2 linked regions of the Parashewanella spongiae genome follow. The protein of the gene in region 1 interacts with the protein of each later gene in a pairwise test. Links are inferred from orthologs where the notes say so. Each region holds a gene or a part of one and is shown in the gene's direction. Other genes may lie near its edges. The genes, in order: pta and E2I05_RS07100.

Region 1 (4,933 bases):
TGTTACCGCCTAGCAAAATACATTGCATCTTACACTGTGCCGCTAGGACGATTAGATGGAATTATTTTTACTGGTGGTATTGGGGAGAACTCTGATCTAATTCGTGAGAAAGTTCTTACCTTACTAAGTATTTTCAATATAACTGTTGATGCTGAACGCAATAAAGCAGCCCGTTTTGGTAAACAAGGCATCATTACTGCTGATGGAAGTACAGCCGCGATGGTAATACCTACGAATGAAGAATGGGTAATTGCACAAGACTCTATTAAGCTAATTAATAACTAAATTTTTCTGACTTATTGCCACACTATAGAGTGTGGCTATTCTTTAGAGGTATATATGCCCCGTAAAATTATGCTTGTCCCGATGGGAACCAGCGTTGGCTTAACGTCAATCAGTCTTGGAATGGTTCGTGCTTTAGAGCAACATGGTGTTAAGGTTCAGTTTTTTAAGCCTATCTCGCAGCAAAGGCCTGAAGACAATGGTCCAGAGCGGTCGACTACGATCCTGAGTAACTCTCCAACGGTTAATCCTCTTGAGCCATTAAGCATGGAACATGCTGAAGAGTTAATAAGAACCGAACAAACAGATTCGTTGATGGAGCAGATCATTGCACGATCAGCAACCTGCACCCACAACACAGAACTTCTTGTCATTGAAGGTTTAGTTGCTACTCGCCAACACTCTTTTGCTGATGAAATCAATTCAAAAATTGCCAAAGCACTTGATGCTGATGTCATTTTTGTTGGAACACCAGGTAACGATACTCCACGGGTGTTTATAAACCGCTTAGATATTGCCCATAAATCATGGGGTGGAAAAAAGAACAAGCGTCTTGTAGGTGCCATCATCAACAAAGTAAACGCGCCTGTAGATGAAGAAGGCCGCACTCGCCCCGATTTATCAGAAGTTTTTGACACTGACAATGAAAGCAATACTGGTCAAAACTTTATTTTGCCAAAACGCACACCAGTTAAAATTCTTGGTCAAGTTCCATATAACGTTGACCTTGTTGCGCCCAGAGCATCGGATCTTGCCAAACATTTACAGGCAATGATTTTAAATGCCGGAGAAATGAATGTTCGTCGTTTAAGAAAGGTAACTTTTTGTGCGCGTAGTTTGCCGAATATGGTCACTCACTTAAAAGCTGGCTCCTTACTGGTCACTTCAGGTGATCGCTCTGATGTTATTGTGTCTGCTTGTCTTGCCGCGATGAATGGGGTCAAAATTGGTGCGCTTTTACTTACAGGCAGTTATGAGCCAGAACCTGAAATTCAAAAATTGTGTCAGCAAGCTTTTGAAACTGGTATGCCTATATTTATGACGGACACTAACACTTGGCAGACATCTTTGAATATTCAGCGTTTTGATCACGAAGTGCCTGTCGATGATTCTGTACGTATCGAATCTGTTCAGCAGTTCGTAGCCAGCAATATTGATGAAGATTGGATAAACAGCATTACTAAACACGCACAACGTGAGCATCGATTATCACCACCAGCGTTCCGTTATAAGTTAACCGAACTCGCTAGAGCAGCCGCCAAGACAGTTGTATTACCTGAAGGTGAAGAACCACGTACAATCAAGGCGGCCGCAGTTTGCGCTGAGCGCGGTATTGCTCGATGTGTGTTATTAGGTAATAAAGAAGAGATTGAGCGAATTGCTGAACAGCAGCAAGTTGTATTAGGGGAAAACATTAGCATTATCGAGCCTGAATTTGCTCGTGAAGGCTATGTTGAGCCTATGCTCAAACTACGAAGCCATAAAGGGTTAACCGAAGTAGTGGCGAGAGAACAGCTTAAAGACAATATGGTCTTAGGTACTATGATGTTGGCCCAAGACGAAGTCGATGGCATAGTTTCAGGAGCCGTAAATACTACCGCCAATACCATACGCCCTCCTCTTCAGCTGATTAAAACAGCACCGGGCTCAAGCCTTGTATCGTCTATCTTCTTTATGCTTATGCCGGACCAAGTATTCGTATATGGGGATTGCGCGATTAACCCTGCCCCTAATGCGGAGCAACTCGCAGATATTGCTATTCAATCTGCTGATTCAGCTAAAGCGTTTGGTATTGACCCTAAAGTAGCTATGATCAGTTACTCTACAGGCACTTCAGGCACAGGTAGCGATGTCGAAAAAGTCCGTGAAGCAACAGAAATTGCTAAGACTAAACGGCCAGATCTAATGATAGATGGCCCATTACAATATGATGCTGCGGTAATGGAAAATGTAGCGCAATCTAAAGCACCGAACAGCCCTGTTGCGGGTCAAGCGACTGTCTTTGTATTCCCAGACTTGAATACAGGCAATACTACTTACAAAGCTGTTCAAAGAAGTGCTGACTTAATCAGTATCGGCCCTATGCTGCAAGGTATGCGTAAGCCTGTTAATGATTTATCTCGCGGCGCTTTAGTAGACGATATTGTTTATACAATTGCTTTAACAGCAATTCAAGCGAGTCAATAACTTTTAGTTAACCCTGTATTTAAATGGGTAAAGCGATGAAACTATAAATTGCTTTACTCATTTAATTGCTTTACTCATTTTCACTAAACAGATATTAATAATAGAAACTAACAAGACTTAAATTAACTAACAAATAAAAATTCAAACCAATCAATTAAACCACAAAAGTAATATCACACGCAAAAGTCAACATACAAAACTATCAAACTAGAGCACAAAACACCTAAACAAACAAAAAACTTCAAACCACTCAAACTTAATATATTCCAGCAACAAATAAATCATCACAACAAAACGCAATCAATAAAAATGAATATTTTAAAGTTCAAAAAAACACTCCTTCATTAAAACAAAGGAGTGCTTACATCACTAACCTTATATTAATTACATACGTTATCACTCAACTTATATATCGAACTTCATGATAAGTGTAAAAAAATATAAAATATTAAGTAATATTAAGTAATATTAGTTACCGAAACGAACGTTAACTACAAAACCATTACCAAATTGATAAGGTAACATAGCGCAAGTCGCTTCTTCATCGCCTGAAGTCACAGCAGAAGAAGTGAATGTTTGAGTATCAGGAGAAAACTCGATTTTATAATCACATTTCTTACCTGTACCAGCTTCAGAAACTGTAAATCCAACACCATAATTACTTGCACCTTCTAAGCGCATGCCTGATCCTGAATACCCTACTGAAACATCAGCGCCCTGAAGAGCTCTATCGAAGAAAGCATCTGACTCCTCGATAAACTGTAAGTTAACTGGTGATACGTTACTTGCAGTTACTGTTGTTTGGACGTCACCACCCATTTCAATATTAATCTTGATTGCTGACTCTCCAGGATAGAAGAATTCATTTGTATCAGCAGCAAATGCTGAGCTCGAAAGGATAACCATTAGGCTGCTTAAAATAACTGATTTTTTGAACATACAACAAACCCCTTATTATGAGTTAATGACACTTTCTTTAATCATCAATAATTATTAAATCACCTATATTAAAAATTAATAAAGGTATTTCCGAAACCAAAGAATTAAAACAATTGTTAACGTGTTTTACCCCCTCATTTCAGTGGGGGTAGTAAAATATATTTTTTTTACAATGTCTATACTCAGAATATTAAGAACTTATCAAATTAATCTTATGCCATTCTAATAAACCTTTAATCCACAAGAAAAAAATTCCAACACAAACATAAAAACCACCAAAAACAACAACTTAAAACAAAACGGATGACTAATTAATTCTAAATTATGAAAAAAACAATTCCTGAATAATTGCTGAAAATATATCAATAACCAGATTTATATAAGATTAACCAATATAAAGCAGAAAAAATTAATTAGAAAATCGCACATTGAAAAACCATGGAATATGCACAATCGCACTCAACAAAACATAACAACGATAAGCAACAGCTGTAAAACCAAAACAATACTTTCTATTTTTTATCAAATCAGTATTTGCCATCTTTGCCTTTCCGCTATCAAGAGAACACTTAAATTACCGCTTTATAAGCGAACATAAAAATAAACCAAACTTATTTTAATATGTATCCATAAAAAGCTCGATAGTAATATACATCCTTGAATAGCTATTAACTCTCTAATTAAACCCTACTCATCTCAGCACCATCAATTATCAGTCCTCAAAATTAAATGTGCGACAATCTCTATATTCTAACTGGAATGATATACAAGAATGATGTGTTGAATAGTTTAAGCAATATCTTTTTCTGAATGCCAGATCAATATATACCAACTTATCTTTAAATATTTACTTCTACGCTTATGCTTCAAATAAATATCTTCAGCAAAGTCAGATTATAGTATTTTAAATGGTTTAATATATTAATTGTCAATTTTGACTTAAAGTTAATTTATTCTTGTTCAAGTTGAATATTCAGTTCTTGTTTGGACGAAAAAGAGCGCCCTGTAGGTTGTGCTCCATATGCTACTGACCAATGTGCGTGTCTTATTCTCCATGAGCCACTAGTAACATCTGCATAAATTGTTGTGCGCAAAGCAAGTATCTCAGTTTCATGGCTACCATTTAATTGATAGCAAATATTCCAATTACCTATTACCACACCAGATTTTTCTGTAGCAAACACTTTTGTGTCAGTCGGTGATATTTCAACTTTGCTTACTTCATTAAAGTCTCTTTCAAATTGAGAGCGTAAATCGTTTATATCACTGCCCTCTTCATCAATACCTGTTCCCCAAAAATGAATTTCTCCATCTCTGGCAAATAAGGCAAGCATATTCTCTGTCTTTTTTTGAGCGTGATGAACAATAAAATCATTTGCAAGTGATAATAATTTTTTTTCAGCATCGCTAGCGTTAGACATAATACACTTCTCTTTAAATTATTTCGGACTAAAGTTATACCTGAAAAGCTACTTAAACAATAATAGTTTACTGTAAATTATGTTTAATGGACTTTACGAACATA
Region 2 (16,535 bases), 1.4 Mb from region 1 along the record:
TCATAAGTAGCTGTACTGTAGATGTTTTTTTATTCAGGGTTCAGGTTGTTTTGCATAAACATTATCATTTTAGCTTAAGAGTTACGCGGTATTATTTACATAGAATTATGTTTGTATTAATAATTGTTAATTCGCGTTTTAAGTGGATAATATCTCCGTGTAACCTGAAAATGCATCTTTAACCTAAACATTCATGATAGGCATAGATGTCATATGCGTTTACTTTGACTACTATTTTTCTATCACCCTACACCATGAAAATTGTATTCGCTGAGATTTGAAGATTATTTCCAACCTAAAGCTAAAGGCGAAGTGATTTTTAGCTTTTATGCTTTCACTAACAGGCTTGGGAATAGGTGTTAGCGGCTATTTTCACGGTAAATAAATCGGTTGAACGCACAATTTAACTTAAAAATTTGGGTTGTGATTGAGTATTCATTAAATTTTTCGAGTTTTTTATTTATTTTGACCAATCTATCATGTCATGCAATGGGATTCTTAAAGAGTGACTTACTGGGTTCGCAAGAAAGTTTTTTACTGTTGTAAAGTGTTCGTCTTTTATCATTCTTTTGAGAGCAGTGACAATGCCTTCCTTCGTTTTCCTGTGAGTATTTTCAGCATTTAAGATACCATATCTAAAAATCATTTCCTCAAGAGTTCCATGTAATCTTGGGGTCGTTTTCATGTCAAAAGTTTCTGGCGCTGTCGTTAATAACATAGTTATTAAGGTTGCGTATTCATCACGGGCTTTTAATATAATTAAGTTTCCAGTGCTTTTTTTGAGTAATTCAGCTGTTATATAGGCTGGTGAACCACAAATTCTGGCTTCCTCTCCTGGCTCACCTGTATATAAGTCATCAAGGTCAATTATTGCGAGCTGTGGAGAATCTAATCTTACAGATTTTCCACTTTCAGAGGTCGCAGTCGTTTTATAAAGTAAGTTTTCACCTTTAACATCTCTAAAGAATATGTTGTGCTGATGGAGTCGCGCCATCTCATTGCAAAACCTTTCGAAGACATGATAGTCAACAATTCCATTTTCTTGAGTAAAGTTTGTAATATCTTGACCACCAGCTACAGAAGTTATTTTTCCTTTTTCTAGTACTACACCTTGTAATCCAGGCTGTATCGAGCAATTAGTCCATGATTCTATTTGAAGTGCATTTTTTATTTTTTTAAGTTTTTCTTTTAAATGGGTATTTCTACTTGTCTTTACAGAAATAAATCTTTGAGTGTATTTAGAAGCTTTATCTGTTAGAACAATTTCTTGAGCTTTAAATTGGATGTAGTGAGCGTCTCTTGCTTTGGCCCTCTTAAAAGAGCCTTTTACCTTTTGGCTTTCTTGGCTTGATAGCTCTTTTGAAGGTATTCTTATTGGAGGAAAGACTCTATCTTTATCGAAATAGTATTCTATGGGTTGACCATTTAATTTATGGTTCTTATTTTTTAATGTACGAAAGCCTTCAGGAACGTATGTGGGTCGCATCTCTAGTCGATTATTTTTTACTTTATCGAGGTGACGTCTAAAGTGGCTCTGGATCATGCTTGCTTTGAAGTTTGCCAGTTTTAATTCACCGAGGATAAAAACTATTTTCTTTTCTAAGGTGGTTCTACCTTTAATTTTTGTGGTATTAACTTGTTGTAAAAGAGATATTAATTCTTTTGTTGATTGTTCTGAGAGATACCCAAGCTGGCTAACGAGTTGTGAGGTTGAGTGTTCTGATAATTTATATAATTGAATTAAAAGTTGCACCACATTTGGCTGAGTTGAAACTGACTGTATGAATTGTACTTGCACATCAATTGGCATTTTGCACAACTCTCCAGCAAGAAGCTCGGCATCAAAACAAAGTAACAAATTAGGCCATTTATTTGCAGGAATTGTTTCGATAATGTGTGCTATTTCGGTAGGTTTTTTATGTCTAGAATGCCAATATTTAAGTTGTTGTGGTTTATCTAGATCAGTAAAATCAAGCAGGTCTTTAGGATTTAATTTTTCTGCAATTTTTAACCAAGTATTCTGTTGAAACCATCTCCCTATCATTCTTTTTTTCTCCGGTTCGAGTTTTGAAAATAATGATATAACTTTGTTGGCAGGCGAACTTAAAAACTGTCTGGCCCAGCATTTATTCTCTAAACAAACACATAGCTCATTGATATCATGCTGATCGAAATAGCTTGAGTCAGATAGATCAACCAAGCTTAATCGGGTGGGTTGTCTTCCCATTAAGCGTGCAATCATAGGTATTGGTATATGCTCTTTACATTTTTTCACGAGCTCTTGATTGGATGGAGCCGCGACTAGTTTGATCATTAGGTCGCACAGTTCATCTTGCTTTGTTTGCACTAGTAGCTGTGTAATAAGGTGGCAGTGTTTAGAACGAGATCTAAGCATAAATGTGGCAACTACATTCGGTTCTGAATTTTGGGCAAATTCTTGTAAGCCGTTTAATACTTCAACATTATCTTGATGCACTAGGGCAGGAATTAAAAGATCATTAATGATTCTAGCTGAGTAATCTTGTGAGAATAATTGTGTTGTTACTTCACTAGGAAGTACACGAATAAGAGATATCACCTGTACTGCCGAAAGTTGGCAAATTGAATCAATTATAAATTCGTTTTTGTGTTCATTGATTATGAAAGCAACATTTTCAACTTGATTTTTATCTACACTCAATGGCGATTTTAGTACTTTTTTTAAATACGCGTTGATTAAATTCGCTTTGTTTTGTCCATCTGCATACTTTATTAAGTGGTAAGCACTTTGATCATCAAGAGCATTGAATATAAATTCAAAATCAACATTGAACCCCATGAAGCTTGAGTGCTCATCATACTCAAAAAACTCTTGTAAAAATTCATTAAATTTTGCTGAGTCATTGATGAAGGATTCAGAATCTGTAACGACTCCTAAGGAATTGTCGCTGACAACACACCAGTCTTGACTTTCATTTATTACTTTGGACATTGCTAATGACTGTATGTCAGCATTGGCTATTAATTGACTGAATAATTGTACCGCCCTGTCTTTTTCAATATTTTTTAGTAAACATGCTAAATCTTTACCATTAAGCTGGCATAAAACTCTTGTTGCTAAATGATTGGGAAGATTTGGTATTTCTTGAGTTATAAATAATAAACTTCTTTGAAGTACTAATTGCTCTAATTCGGGCTGAAATGAACTGGATAAACCTTCCTTAGTTTGACATTGCGCTTCAAGAAATAATATCTGATTTGCAAATGACTCTAAGAAAACACCGCATTGCTCTGTAGACAAGAGGGCAATTACTTTGGTTCTATTTTTTATGTTCCAGTTTGCATCTGAAAGCAATGAACTCATTAATTTATCGTCCATTGATGATAAGATTTCAGCCGCTTTTGAGGCAGATAATTGTTGTAAAATGTAAAGTGCATTCTGAGTTTGATTTTTATGGTCATGCTCAAGGAGTTTACTAAGAACTCGTAGCCCGACCTTTGTAGGAGCGTGATCGAGAAGTAAAGCCTGTTCTTCTTTAGATAGTTGCTCTGATTGAATAGTGTTAACGGCAATGTCTTCAGGAAGGTTTGGGTGCACCGTGATGGTATATAAAAGTTTAAGACCTGGTGTATCCGATTTATCACCAAACCGCACTGGTTTATCTTTAAATAATCGATTAACTTGTTGACCAACAAGTTGATTGTTTTGCACTGTTACACTGTACTTATCTTCAAATAGTACGCCTTCCTTCACTGAACAATTGAGTGTATTTCCCTCACTCAATTGGCTTAATGAGTAATCATCAAAACCTGAATATACTTCTCTGTCTAATAACAACTTTGAAGAAGCCATATATTTCCTAAAAGCGCAGTAATACTGAATAAGTACATCTGACTGTTAATTTAAAATGAATATCGTTAACCTATGGATAATTTGTAGTAAGTTATATTTTGTTTGTTCAATAGTAATCCAAGTTTAGTCTAAAACTAATGCTAATTAGAGTTACAAGGCCGTTCGATTAATTAAAATTTCTTAATTTGTATTAATGCTTATTTCAATTATAAATGATGACCTTTATGTATTTAACCTGAACTCGGGATAATGAAATCTTCATCAATTTCGATTGCACTTTGAGTACATAAATAGCTCTGAGTTGAGCATTTAATTACTGTAATGGTATAAGTTTAAATTCAATCTACAGTGTGGCTGGTTTCGTTTTGTACGAGGCGTAACTATTTGTAATAGCCAGTTTATTTTAGAGAAGTCCAATATTGAAGTAGGCGAAAATAGCTGTGCTGTAGAGGTTTGCTTATCCAGAGTTCAGGTTATTTAAATCATTTGCATAATCCATTTAATGAGATAAACGTCTATGACTTCAGAAAATATTAAGCAAGCAGCAAACAGTGAGTGTGTGTTGAGTGTGTCACCTCCGCTTCTAAACCTTTATAGCAGTGATTCTATTCTACAAAAGTGGGTTAATGAATTTAAGCAGGCCTTTTCTATCAATGAATTAGCATCGCTAGGTGATGTGTACGGTAAAGATTTGTATGAATCGGGGGAAGATGCAAATCGCTCAACACCTGAGTTTCATTCCCATGACCGATTTGGCCGACGTATTGATAAAGTGGTATATCACCCTGCTTATCATCAGTTTATGCAATGCGCTATCCAAGCTCAAATGCCTTCATTGCCATGGGTTGAATCTAAATCTGGTGCACACGTTATTAGAACAGCAATGCAGTATATGCATATGCAAGTTGAAGCAGGTTCAGCTTGTCCACTCACAATGACTTTTGCTTCAGTTGCAGCGATTAAACATTCTCCGGTGATAGCTCAATTATGGATACCCAAAATACTGTCAGCTGAATATGATTATCGGGACATTCCCTATTTTGATAAAAAAGGCTTAACAATTGGAATGGCCATGACTGAAAAGCAGGGTGGTTCGGATGTGCGAGCTAATTCGACTCATGCTTTAGCTATTAGCAGTGAAGGAAATGGTGAGGCATACGAACTAACAGGACATAAATGGTTTTGCTCTGCACCAATGTGTGATGCTTTTCTCGTTCTAGCTCAAACAGAACAGGGATTATCATGTTTTTTATTACCTAGATGGCGTCCTGATGGCAGTAAAAACCAATTTCATATTCAAAGATTAAAAAATAAATTAGGTAATAGATCTAATGCCTCTTCTGAAGTTGAGTTTAATAAAGCGTTGGCTTGGATGATTGGTGAGCCCGGAAAAGGGCTGAAGTGTATTATGGAAATGGTAGCTTTAACTCGTTTTGATTGTATGGTTGGCTCTTCCGCTCTTATGCGCGCGTCACTCGCTCAAGCATTGTTATTTACTCATGAAAGAAAAACTTTTGGTGTTCAGCTTCAAAAACACCCTTTAATGCAAAATGTTTTAGCTGATCTTGCAATTGAATCGGAAGCTGCGATTGCATTTTCCATGAGAGTGGCGAATGCTTTTGATAATTCTGATTCAGAGTCAGAAAAATTATTTATTCGAATCGCAACTGCTATTGGCAAGTACTGGATATGTAAAAGAGCTCCGCATTTTGTTTACGAAGCGATGGAATGCTTAGGAGGCATTGGATATGTGGAGGATAACTATATTGCAAGAATGTACCGAGAAGCGCCAGTAAATGCAATTTGGGAAGGTTCAGGAAATATCCAATGTTTAGATTTTATGAGAACGGTAGTAAAAGAAAAGGAGTCTCTTACTGCTCTCGTAAATGAGTTGGGCAAAGGTAAAAATAAATATATTGAATATGATCATCATTTAACCGATTTACTCAAGCAGCTTAAATCTATAGGTAATAAAGAATTTAGCCTCAGAGTGTTGATTGATAAAATTGCAGTTGCAACTCAAGCATCAATTTTAATTCAATATGGCGATCCGCTTATTGCTAAAGCCTTTTGTCAATCACGACTTGTGCCTACTGCGACGGTAAATTTTGGTACACTAGGAGGAGATATAGATGCGAGCGCAATTATAAAGCGTGCAATGCCAAGTTTATGAATAAGGAATGTTATGGGGAAAGTATTTGAATCGATGACACAGCAACAAATGGAGTTCATTGAGAAACAACAAATGTTTTTTGTCGCTACCGCCGCGACAGAAGGAACGGTAAATTTATCGCCTAAGGGAATGGATTCCCTCAGAATTATCGATAGTAATACCATTGCTTGGTTAAATGTCACTGGTAGCGGAAATGAAACATCGGCTCATGTTCAGCAAAACCCTAGAATGACCGTGATGTTTTGTGCATTTGAAGGTGCGCCACTTATTTTGCGCCTTTATGGACAAGCCCGTATGCTGCATCAGGCAGACGGTGATTGGGGAAAATATAAAGATCTTTTTCCTTCGTTACCAGGCACTCGTCAGATTTATCTTTTAGATATAGATAAAACTCAATCGTCTTGTGGGATGGGAGTACCACTATATGATTTTGTTGCTCAAAGGGACTCGCTTAACCGCTCTCACGAAAAGAAAGGCCAAAAAGGTGTTGAAGCTTATTGGACAAAAGCGAATCAAAAAAGTTTAGATGGCTTTCCTACTTCTATTGTAGAGCTTTCAGGTCTCACAGTAGAAGAATAATACCAATTACAGTAATTAAATTCCCAGCTCAGAGCTATGTATGTGTTCAAAGTACAAGTGAAATTGATGAAGACATAGTTAATACCGACATACAAAACTGTCGTTATTATATTGCTACGTTGAGGCAATTTTGCGTAGTAATTTGAACACATACAAGCTCCCGAAGGGCAAGGCTAAAGGATTCCATTACTAGGTTACAAGTTTTTGAATTATCCCGACAAAAGCACGAAGTGCGTTGAACGCCAACTTTGTATGGCGGCCGTAGGGAATATAGTACTTCAAACTTGCGCCCTGTACTGAAATCCTTTAGCTCTTGCTGAGAGGGAAGTTAATTACTGTAATTGGTATAAAATAACGAATGACAATAGTCTTTTTGACACTAGAAGCGTTGTTCGGCTTCTAGGGTCTGTTGATCTTTCAGGATTAAATTTTGTGCTATTTGAGCATTTATCTGTTCAACCTAGAAACATCAGTTGACTGCGTTCTCAAGCGTAGAAAAAATGGCTGATAGTAAGGCGTAGCTTGCAGCAAGTAGTTATTCTACTTGCAAAAGTTACAACGCAGATAGCAGTCATTTTAGCAAGCTTGTGAGCGTAGAGCACTTCACTCATTGGGTGAAAGCCATGATGATAAAATCATTATATTGCTCAAACAGTTACTCATATACTCAGCGTTCAACTGATGATTTTAGGTTCAAGGCGTGAGCAGTGATGCTTAGCCATCTAAGTGAGCTGGTCACAACACAGAACAGTAAATGCTCAAAAGCATCGAAAAAAGAGAGAGCGTAAATTGGTCGCTCTTTCTAAATAAAAGGTGCTGCGTTATCGTTTTCTTATTTGGAAACGAAGTAACGACAGTTTTGTATGTCGATAATAACCAAACCTCACAAACTCTGTCTTGCATAAAATAACCAATTTATCGCTGCAAAAACAATCACGAAAGATCAACAGACCCTAGTGTCTAGTGCTGCCAGTAATCCAAAGTGCCGGTGCCATTTTTATTTCTATTTAAGCAATTTTAAGCTTATTTCTATATTTATTTCACGTCGATTACAAAGTCGTTAATATTAATTTAGTTCGTTGATATTTAACAGTTAATAAGGTTTTTAGGCTGTTTCTTGTCAGTTTGCGAAAAAATATATTTATCGAGTAGCGGGTTGTTTAAATATCACGCATAAAAAGTCAATTTTAATGGTATTTAACGCTGTTAAATCTCCAGCCGTAGTGTGACTGAGCTCACATCAAAAAAATGCTTAGAAACTATACTGTTTATCTACTGGAATACCAGTCCTCAATGAACATTAATGTTTGTATGATCTGGATCAACTAACTGAGTCATTTAGACAGCTTTTGCTATATAGCTTACCCGCAAGTCGAGTTACTATTTTTATACCAAATAAATTCGAAAACGTTGTTGGTGACGATTGACTGAAAAGTCAGAGTATAAATATTCAGATTTGAATGTCAGGGTTACCGTAAATATCCGCAAGGAGAATACATGAGTGCCACTTCGAGCGATGAAAAAAAGTTAGAGTTCAAAATTTTCATTTTTCTAACTGTGTTTTTAGCACCGCTACTGTCTGTAATATTAGTAGGAGGGTTGGGTTTTGCGATATGGATCAGTCAAATCTTAACAGGCCCTCCAGGTCCTGGCTAATAAACAAAAATCGAATAATAAAATCAATTAATTTTAGAGTGTAATAATGAGCAAAGAACTTCACGTGACCAGCCTGGTTGTCCAAGTTATTCCTGAAAAAATGTCTACCGTGCGTGAGGCCATTATGGCCATGGAAAATGCTGAGCTGTCGGTAAATGATGAGGTTAAATTGGTAGTGGTGATTGAAGGTACCAGCAAGCGCGGTTTAATGGAAGATGTCGATGCTGTGGGTAATTTACCCGGTGTACTTTCATCATCTATGGTCTATCACCAATGTGAAGAGCTCGAAGAGGGCGAAATATGAATATGAATAGACGTGAGTTTATGAAGGCAAATGCAGCGATAGCTGCAGCCAGTGCTGCCGGTTTATCGTTGCCAGCAACAGCAAGCAACCTCATAACCAGTTCAGAGCAAACAAAGCTTGATTGGAACAAAGCGCCATGCCGTTTTTGTGGAACGGGTTGTTCTGTGATGGTGGGAACCAAAAACGGTAAAGTGGTAGCAACGAATGGTGATCCAGATAGCGAAGTAAACAAAGGTCTTAACTGTGTTAAGGGTTACTTCCTATCTAAAATTATGTACGGAAAAGATCGTCTGACTAAGCCATTGCTACGTATGACAAACGGAAAATACGATAAGCATGGTGATTTCACCCCAATTTCGTGGGACAGCGCCTTCGACATCATGGCTGATAAATGGAAAGAGACCATTAAGAAAAAAGGTCCAACAGCGATTGGTATGTTCGGCTCTGGTCAATGGACAGTTTGGGAAGGTTACGCTGCAAGTAAGTTAATGAAAGCAGGATTTGGTTCTAATAATATTGACCCTAATGCTCGCCATTGTATGGCATCTGCGGTAGGTGGCTTCATGCGTACTTTTGGTATCGATGAGCCGATGGGTTGTTACAACGATATGGAAGAAGCTGACCGTTTCGTGCTTTGGGGTTCGAACATGGCAGAGATGCATCCTATCTTATGGACTCGTGTAACTGATCGTCGTCTGAGTGCGCCGCATGTACGTGTTGGTGTGCTATCTACGTATAAACATCGCTCATTTGATTTAGCTGATTTACCAATGGTATTTACACCACAAGGTGATTTAGCAGTACTTAACTTTATTGCCAACTACATCTGTCAAAACGATGCCGTGAATTGGGATTTTGTTAAAAAACACACTAATTTCCGTAAAGGTAATACGGATATTGGTTACGGCTTACGTCCAACGCATCCTGTACAGAAAAAAGCTAAGAATGCCGATAAAGCTGGTGGTTCACAACCAATTGACTACGAAGCATTTAAGAAGTTTGTTTCTGAGTACACGGTAGAAAAAGCCAGTGAAATTTCTGGTGTTCCAGAAGATAAACTTATCGAGCTAGCTAAGTGGTACGCCGACCCTAACTTGAAGATTACTTCATTCTGGACAATGGGTGCTAATCAGCATACTCGTGGTGTTTGGTGTAATAACTTACTCTATAACATCCACTTATTAACAGGTAAAATTGCGACACCGGGTAACAGCCCATTCTCACTGACGGGGCAGCCCTCAGCGTGTGGTACTGCTCGTGAAGTGGGTACATTTGCTCACCGTCTGCCTGCAGATATGGTGGTTAAAAACCCTAAGCATCGTGCAATTGCTGAAAAAATTTGGAAAATTCCAGCTGGCATTATCCCACCGAAACCAGGTTTCCACGCGGTATTGCAAAGCCGTAAATTGAAAGATGGTGAGATGAACTGCTATTGGACTCAAGTTACCAACAATATGCAAGCAGGGCCTAACATCAATGAAGAAATTCTTCCAGGTTGGCGTAACCCTGAAAACTTTATTGTGGTTTCGGATCCATACCCAACAGTTTCTACTCAAGCGGCTGACTTGATCCTTCCAACAGCAATGTGGGTTGAGAAAGAAGGGGCTTACGGTAACGCTGAGCGACGTACTCAGTTTTGGCATCAAATGGTTAAAGCGCCAGGCGAATCAAAATCTGACTTATGGCAAACCATGGAGTTCTCAAAGCGTTTCACTACTGATGAAGTTTGGCCAAAAGATGTATTAGCAGCGAATCCTGAATTTAAAGGAAAAACACTGTTTGAAGTGCTTTATCAAAACGGTCAAGTAAATAAGTTTCCAATGTCTGATATGGACGAGAAGTTCGAAAATCATGAGTCAGAAGACTTTGGTTTCTACGTTCAAAAAGGTCTATTTGAAGAATATGCTACATTCGGACGCGGCCATGCCCATGATTTAGCGCCATTTGATACTTATCACGAAGTTCACGGTTTACGTTGGCCTGTCGTTGACGGCAAAGAGACTTTATGGCGTTTCCGCGAAGGTTCAGATCCATATGTAACACCGGGTAAAGGTTTCGAGTTTTATGGTAAACCTGATGGTCGCGCTGTTATTTGGGCACTACCTTACGAGCCAGCAGCAGAATCACCTGACGAAGAATACGATTTATGGCTATGTACAGGTCGTGTTATTGAACACTGGCATACAGGCTCTATGACCCAACGCGTTCCTGAGCTTTACAAAGCGTTCCCGAATGCAGTTTGTTTCATTCACCCTGAAGATGCGAAGAAAAGAGGTTTACGCCGTGGCGATGAAATGATAGTTCGCTCTCGTCGTGGTGAAATTCGCACTCGAGTTGAAACACGTGGTCGTAATAAACCACCTGTAGGTCTGGTTTATGTACCATTTTTTGACGCCAGTCAGCTAATCAACAAGGTAACGCTTGATGCAACGGATCCACTTTCTAAGCAGACTGATTTTAAGAAGTGTGCTGTAAAAGTGATAAAAGCATAGGGAGTCGGTTATGAAATCAATAAAAAATAATATGTTGAGAGTGATTGTACTTTTCACATTAGCTTGCTCTGCAGTTACAGTTGCCGCTAAAAATGAAACAGTACCAGCCGATGATGTAGCAACTTTAAGGCTGCATCCAATTGATATTGAACCTACGCCGCCAGCATTAAAAAATGAGGTCGATCATGAGGGTACTTATGGTAGGGCTTACCCTACTCAAGCACCAATGATTCCGCATAAGGCGAATAAATATCAGATGAACCTAAAAGTCAATCAGTGTTTAAGCTGTCATGATCGCTCTCGTATTAAAGAATCGAAAGCGCCAATGGTGAGTGTTACGCACTTTATGACTAGAGATAATGAGGTTTTAGCGCAAGTATCGCCACGTCGATATTTCTGTACCCAATGTCATGTTCCACAAGATAATGCGAAGCCATTGGTTGAGAATATATTTATTGATGTTGATAAGTTGCTAGAAGCCGATGCAGCTAAAAAAGGCCGCTAAGCACTAGGAGGTAAAATGTTGGATAAGATTAAAAAAATCTGGTGCATCTTAGCTAAACCTAGTGTTCATTATAGCTTAGGTTTCCTGACAGTCGGCGGTTTTATTGCTGGTATAATCTTCTGGGGTGGTTTTAATACCGCATTAGAAGCAACTAATACAGAAACATTCTGTATTAGTTGTCATGAAATGGAAAACAACGTCTATCAAGAGTTACAGACAACGATTCATTTCACTAACCGCAGTGGTGTTCGTGCAACTTGCCCTGATTGTCATGTTCCTCATGAATGGACGGATAAGATTGCTCGTAAGATGCAGGCTTCTAAAGAAGTTTGGGGCAAAATATTTGGCACCATTAATACTCGTGAAAAGTTTGAAGGAAAACGTCGTGAACTAGCTGAGCACGAATGGGCGAGGTTAAAAGCGAATGACTCATTAGAATGTCGTAATTGTCATAACTTCGACTATATGGATTTTACGAGACAAGCACCGCGAGCAGCCAAAGCTCACTCAACATCACTTGCAAGTGGAGAAAAAACTTGTATAGATTGCCATAAAGGTATTGCTCACCACTTACCTGATATGACAGGTGTTGAAGGGTATTAGTTGATTAAATAACAGTTAATCTGTTTTATTGAAAAGCTAGGTAAACACTAGGGGCTGTTTATCTTTCGTGATTATTTTTGCAGCGATAAATTGGTCGTTTTATACAAGACAGAGCTTGTGCGGTTTGGTATTCCAAATAAGCAAGCGATAACGCAGTAGAAATGACCAATTTACGCTGTCTAAGATGCTTTTGAGCGTTCATTGTTCTGTGTTGTAACCCGTTTGATGACTAAGCTTCACTGCTTACGCCTTGAACAGATAAACGCTCAAATAGCACAAAATTTAATCCTGAAAGATAAGCAGCCCCTAGAGCTTTTTTGTAAGTAAAGTACTTAAACACCTCTTTTTAAATTAATTTTTGTTCTAATAATAGATTTTAACTCTCCATTTAAACTTTCTAAAACTGCAGCGTAGTTTTGTACCGAAAGAGTCATTAATAACGAGGTGATATTGGCTTCGTCTTTCAGCCATAGTCGGCCTATTATTGCGCTAAAAGTAGCTGTGTTAATTGTTGAAGTTAAACTTACTAAATCTGAGTTAGTTTTTTTTAACAAATATAATAATAATTCTTCTTGGGTTACTTTATCACTTATTTTACTCAGTAATTCTTCATACTCTTTTACTTGTAGTGAATCTATGAGCTCTTTGCATGTTACTGGGTCAGTTTTCCAGAGTATGCTTACGATCTGTGTTTTTACTGAGGAAAGTTGCTTGAATGCTTGTTTTAATTTGTCTAGTTCAGTATTTAATAATTCATTCAGTATGTTTGTAAAGTTTGTTTCTCTTGGTAATGAATTTAAGAAGTTGATGAAATCTTCGTGCTTTAATTGGTGGATAAATGCAACACAAAAAGTCTGTTTTTCTGTCCACAATAAATTAATTAACGCTATTTGTGCTGATAGACTGACGTTGTTAAGTAAGTCTACAAATAATCTTTGATCAGACACTCGAGTCATTACTGCCTGTTGATTCTTTAATGAATAAAAGCGAAGGGGACCTGACAAAAATTTAGAGGGATTTTGTATTAGAGCTTCTATAAAAGCATTAGCACTGCTTATTTGAGACTGTTGTTGGGGGCTTGCAACGACTCGATAACCGATCGCCATATTAAATAGTTGGCCCACATCGCGATAAGACGATAAATATTCAGAGAATGATAAAACTCTATTTATAGGCATCTTAATTAACTCTGAAAAAAGTTGATCTTTGGGTATAGTTTTTTCATCGTGAATTTGGTGTAACGGTATTGGTGGCAAGGCAGTAAGTAATTCTGTAAGTGAATCATTATTAGTGTGCATAAAATTGAGTATTAAACCTGCCAGCGTATTAACAGGAATTTCAGGGTTGTTGAAAATTTGACTAACTTGCAGTGAACTTAATTTAGTAAGTAGTTGGATTGTTTCTGCTTCTGTGAGTTTTTTGCTTGAAAAAAGCACATTAATTTGTTCATCTTCTAATTCCTCCCAACTTAATTGTAAGTTCGAAGCTGAAAATACTTCTATTATCAGTTTGAGTGAGCTGTCTTCACGCCTTAGAGCGTAAGACAAATATAGGATTAAATCTGCTTCAGTGGCTTGTGCTTGTATCACTTTTCTCGCTAGTTCTAGGTCTTCACTTAATGTAATAATTGTGAGTCTATCTTTCACCTTTAGTTTGTTGATCGAGAGTATTAATTGCTCTTCATTGAATGTGTGCAATTTATCAATGACCAATTTTTTGATAGCAGGGCTTTTAACTTGTATGATGTATTCATTAAAATCATTGAATTCGTTACGGCTAAGTAGAGTCACAAGTTGCTCTACACTTAAGCTATTTAATATTTCGGAGTAACTGAGTTCACTACAGCCTTTGTGATGTAACTTATCAATGGCTTGTATATCTAATCGTCGTAACAAACTTTCTTTAAAGGTACGGCTGCCTTTGATAGGGGTGGTTTCGAATAGCAGAGATATAACAAAAGAATTAGCAATAGTCTCATGAATTTCAGCGCTGTTAATGAATGCAGCAAGGTTTTCTTCTGGAAGGTTTTTAATCAGGGATTCAATAGATTCTCGCTCCTTTGAGGATTTGTTTTGTTTGCAAAGCGCCACGTATGAAGTAGTCCAAAAACTAGTAGGAAGATGTTTTTTTATGTTATTTACTTTACTTGGCGAAATTTGAGCTAACTCTAGGAGTATGCTGGTACGAATTTGTTGTGTTAGTTTTGAATCATTGAGCACTTGAATGGCTTCTGCTTCATCAAGCTTTGAAAGTAATAACGCTTTGTTGGAAATAGGTATGCTGCTTACTTTGAGAAATTCATTTTTTTTAACTGACGTTATTGCAGCCCATGCACTTCTTAGCTGGCTTGTGGGACAAACGGTTAAAAAATGTGGAAAATGCTGAGTTGCTTGGCACGCAGAAAATAAATTTACTATGTTTTTAGCTGATAGGGGGGCCATGTAGCTTTCGGCTGCATCTTTATTTAAAACTGAACATAGCCAAGTTATTTTTTTATTGTCGTTTAAGGAATCAATCATTTCATGTAATTGAGGTTTTGGGATCAGCACAGCTAAAGTTTTACATGTGTTGATATCTGAGATTTCTTTTAATAAAGCTTGTTGTGCTTCAGGTTTTAGTTCGAGGAAGTAATGTGCTTGTAGATGTGAGGTTTCAGTGAGAAATTTACTGATGACATCTTGTGTACCTATTAACTCTTTGTTGAAAAGTTTTATTAATTCAGAGAGCGAGAGCTGATTTAAGTTATCTGGAGATTGGCATAATAAGACGAAAAGTGTTGCTTCCTCTCTCGTTGTATCTCTTGCTTTTGCTTTGCTATTAGGAGACTCAATCAACACATAATCATCGGCTGTTTTGTTCGCTCTAGATTTCATGAGTTGTTCAACTTTTTTTACTTCATCAACAATAGAAAGTTTATCTTTGCATGAGCATATGGCTTTAAGCGCTTTATTTTTTTCTAATTGAGAAAACAGTTCAAGCCTATTTTCTTCTGGGCAAGCAAGTAAAAAGTTGGGTTGCTCTTGGTTTGTTGATAACTTCGTATAAATAAGAACAGCTTGCATGCTATTGGTTTTAACAAGTTGTGAGAAAATTTGTTCAGCTTTATGGTGTCCACCTTCTTTATCTTTGATAATTTCTATTAAGACTTCAGCAACTCGTTCTGAATTTGTTCGGCTTAAAGCTTTAGAGGCATTTTTAATACTTGCTTGCAAAATACTCTTAACAACAATAGCGATAGGGGTTTTAGGAGATGCCAATACATGAAAAAGAATGTCGTGTCGGGTGTCTTGAGACTTATGTTCTTGTCCCAAGTTTGTGTGAGTAAAGTGGAAATATACGTCAATTTGATTATTAACAACAGTCACATCATAAGTATGCTCTACCCAGTCATTTTTAGAAGGATCTTTGAAGCCTATTTGGAGCTTTTTTCCTTCTTTAAGACTAGATAATTGATCTGCTTCATTTAAATAACTCAGAGAAGATATTGAAACTTTATCAATTCGACTTTCAGACACTTTTACTTCACCTTTCGACAATACACGTATATATGCATAAATACTGTAAATAGTAGTTATTAAATGCATTGTTTTCAAAGTTTTAAGTTAATATATGTACGCTGTTCAGTTTACCTTCAGGGAAAGGCTTATTTCTTAAGTGGTTAAAGTGTTCAGAAGTATGAGTTAAAGCCCTAGCGTTTGTTTTGAACCTAAAATCATCAGTTGAACGCTGAGTATATGAGTAACTGTTTGAGCAATATGATGATTTTATCATCATGGCTTTCACCCAATGAGTGAAGTGCTCTACGCTCACAAGCTTGCTAAAATGACTGCTATCTGCGTTGTAACTTTTGCAAGTAGAATAACTACTTGCTGCAAGCTACGCCTTACTATCAGCCATTTTTTCTACGCTTGAGAACGCAGTCAACTGATGTTTCTAGGTTGAAAGATAATGATTGACATAGAGAGGATCAGTCCTGAAATGGCACCAACCAAGTGTGACTCTGTTGCAACTCGAGCTCCTATCATTGTTGTAACATCAGCGCTTGCACCATAAACTTGTTCGTAGCTTACTTTTGCAATAACACCGATAAATAATAGCCAACCAGAAGTCATCTTCCTTTTTATATCGGCTACCGCACCAAAAGCAAACAACCCATGTAGAACACCGGACAAGCCAACATAACCCAGTAATGCAGGGTAAAAGAGATACAGCCCTAAACCTTCCAGTAAACACAAACCAGCAAATAATAGCCATAAGCTTTTAGTGGAGTAATGCATATCATGGAGAGACAAAATGACCCACAAACCAGCTAGGTTCATGATAAGGTGCCAATGATTTGTGTGAAGGAGGTTGCCTGTAATAAGTTGCCAGAAATCACCTGATTGAATGTC

The links.
Region 2: the proteins of pta (region 1) and E2I05_RS07100 interact in binary tests that used the Escherichia coli proteins (3 or more experiments, as listed by UniProt). The link is inferred for Parashewanella spongiae from one-to-one orthologs.

Annotation. Positions count from the first base shown.
Region 1 is NZ_CP037952.1:3,225,551-3,230,483, forward strand. What follows is about bases 1-2,904. They hold pta (phosphate acetyltransferase), read left to right. Parts: upstream 1-339; coding sequence 340-2,469; downstream 2,470-2,904. Other genes in these bases: ackA (acetate kinase), read left to right, coding at 1-285. Outside these bases: E2I05_RS12620 (hypothetical protein), read right to left, coding at 2,938-3,408; E2I05_RS12625 (nuclear transport factor 2 family protein), read right to left, coding at 4,359-4,829; E2I05_RS12630 (YcfL family putative periplasmic lipoprotein), read right to left, coding at 4,913-4,933. UniProt on the Escherichia coli protein: Involved in acetate metabolism. Catalyzes the reversible interconversion of acetyl-CoA and acetyl phosphate. The direction of the overall reaction changes depending on growth conditions. On minimal medium acetyl-CoA is generated.
Region 2 is NZ_CP037952.1:1,841,527-1,858,061, forward strand. Bases 7,124-9,915 are described here. They hold E2I05_RS07100 (chaperone NapD), read left to right. Parts: upstream 7,124-8,286; coding sequence 8,287-8,544; downstream 8,545-9,915. Other genes in these bases: E2I05_RS07095 (periplasmic nitrate reductase, NapE protein), read left to right, coding at 8,082-8,240; napA (nitrate reductase catalytic subunit NapA), read left to right, coding at 8,547-9,915. In the rest of the region: E2I05_RS07080 (protein kinase family protein), read right to left, coding at 461-3,832; E2I05_RS07085 (acyl-CoA dehydrogenase family protein), read left to right, coding at 4,350-6,005; E2I05_RS07090 (pyridoxamine 5'-phosphate oxidase family protein), read left to right, coding at 6,018-6,584; more of napA, read left to right, coding at 9,916-11,036; E2I05_RS07110 (nitrate reductase cytochrome c-type subunit), read left to right, coding at 11,047-11,541; E2I05_RS07115 (cytochrome c3 family protein), read left to right, coding at 11,557-12,144; E2I05_RS07120 (hypothetical protein), read right to left, coding at 12,477-15,728; rrtA (rhombosortase), read right to left, coding at 16,065-16,535. UniProt on the Escherichia coli protein: Chaperone for NapA, the catalytic subunit of the periplasmic nitrate reductase. It binds directly and specifically to the twin-arginine signal peptide of NapA, preventing premature interaction with the Tat translocase and premature export.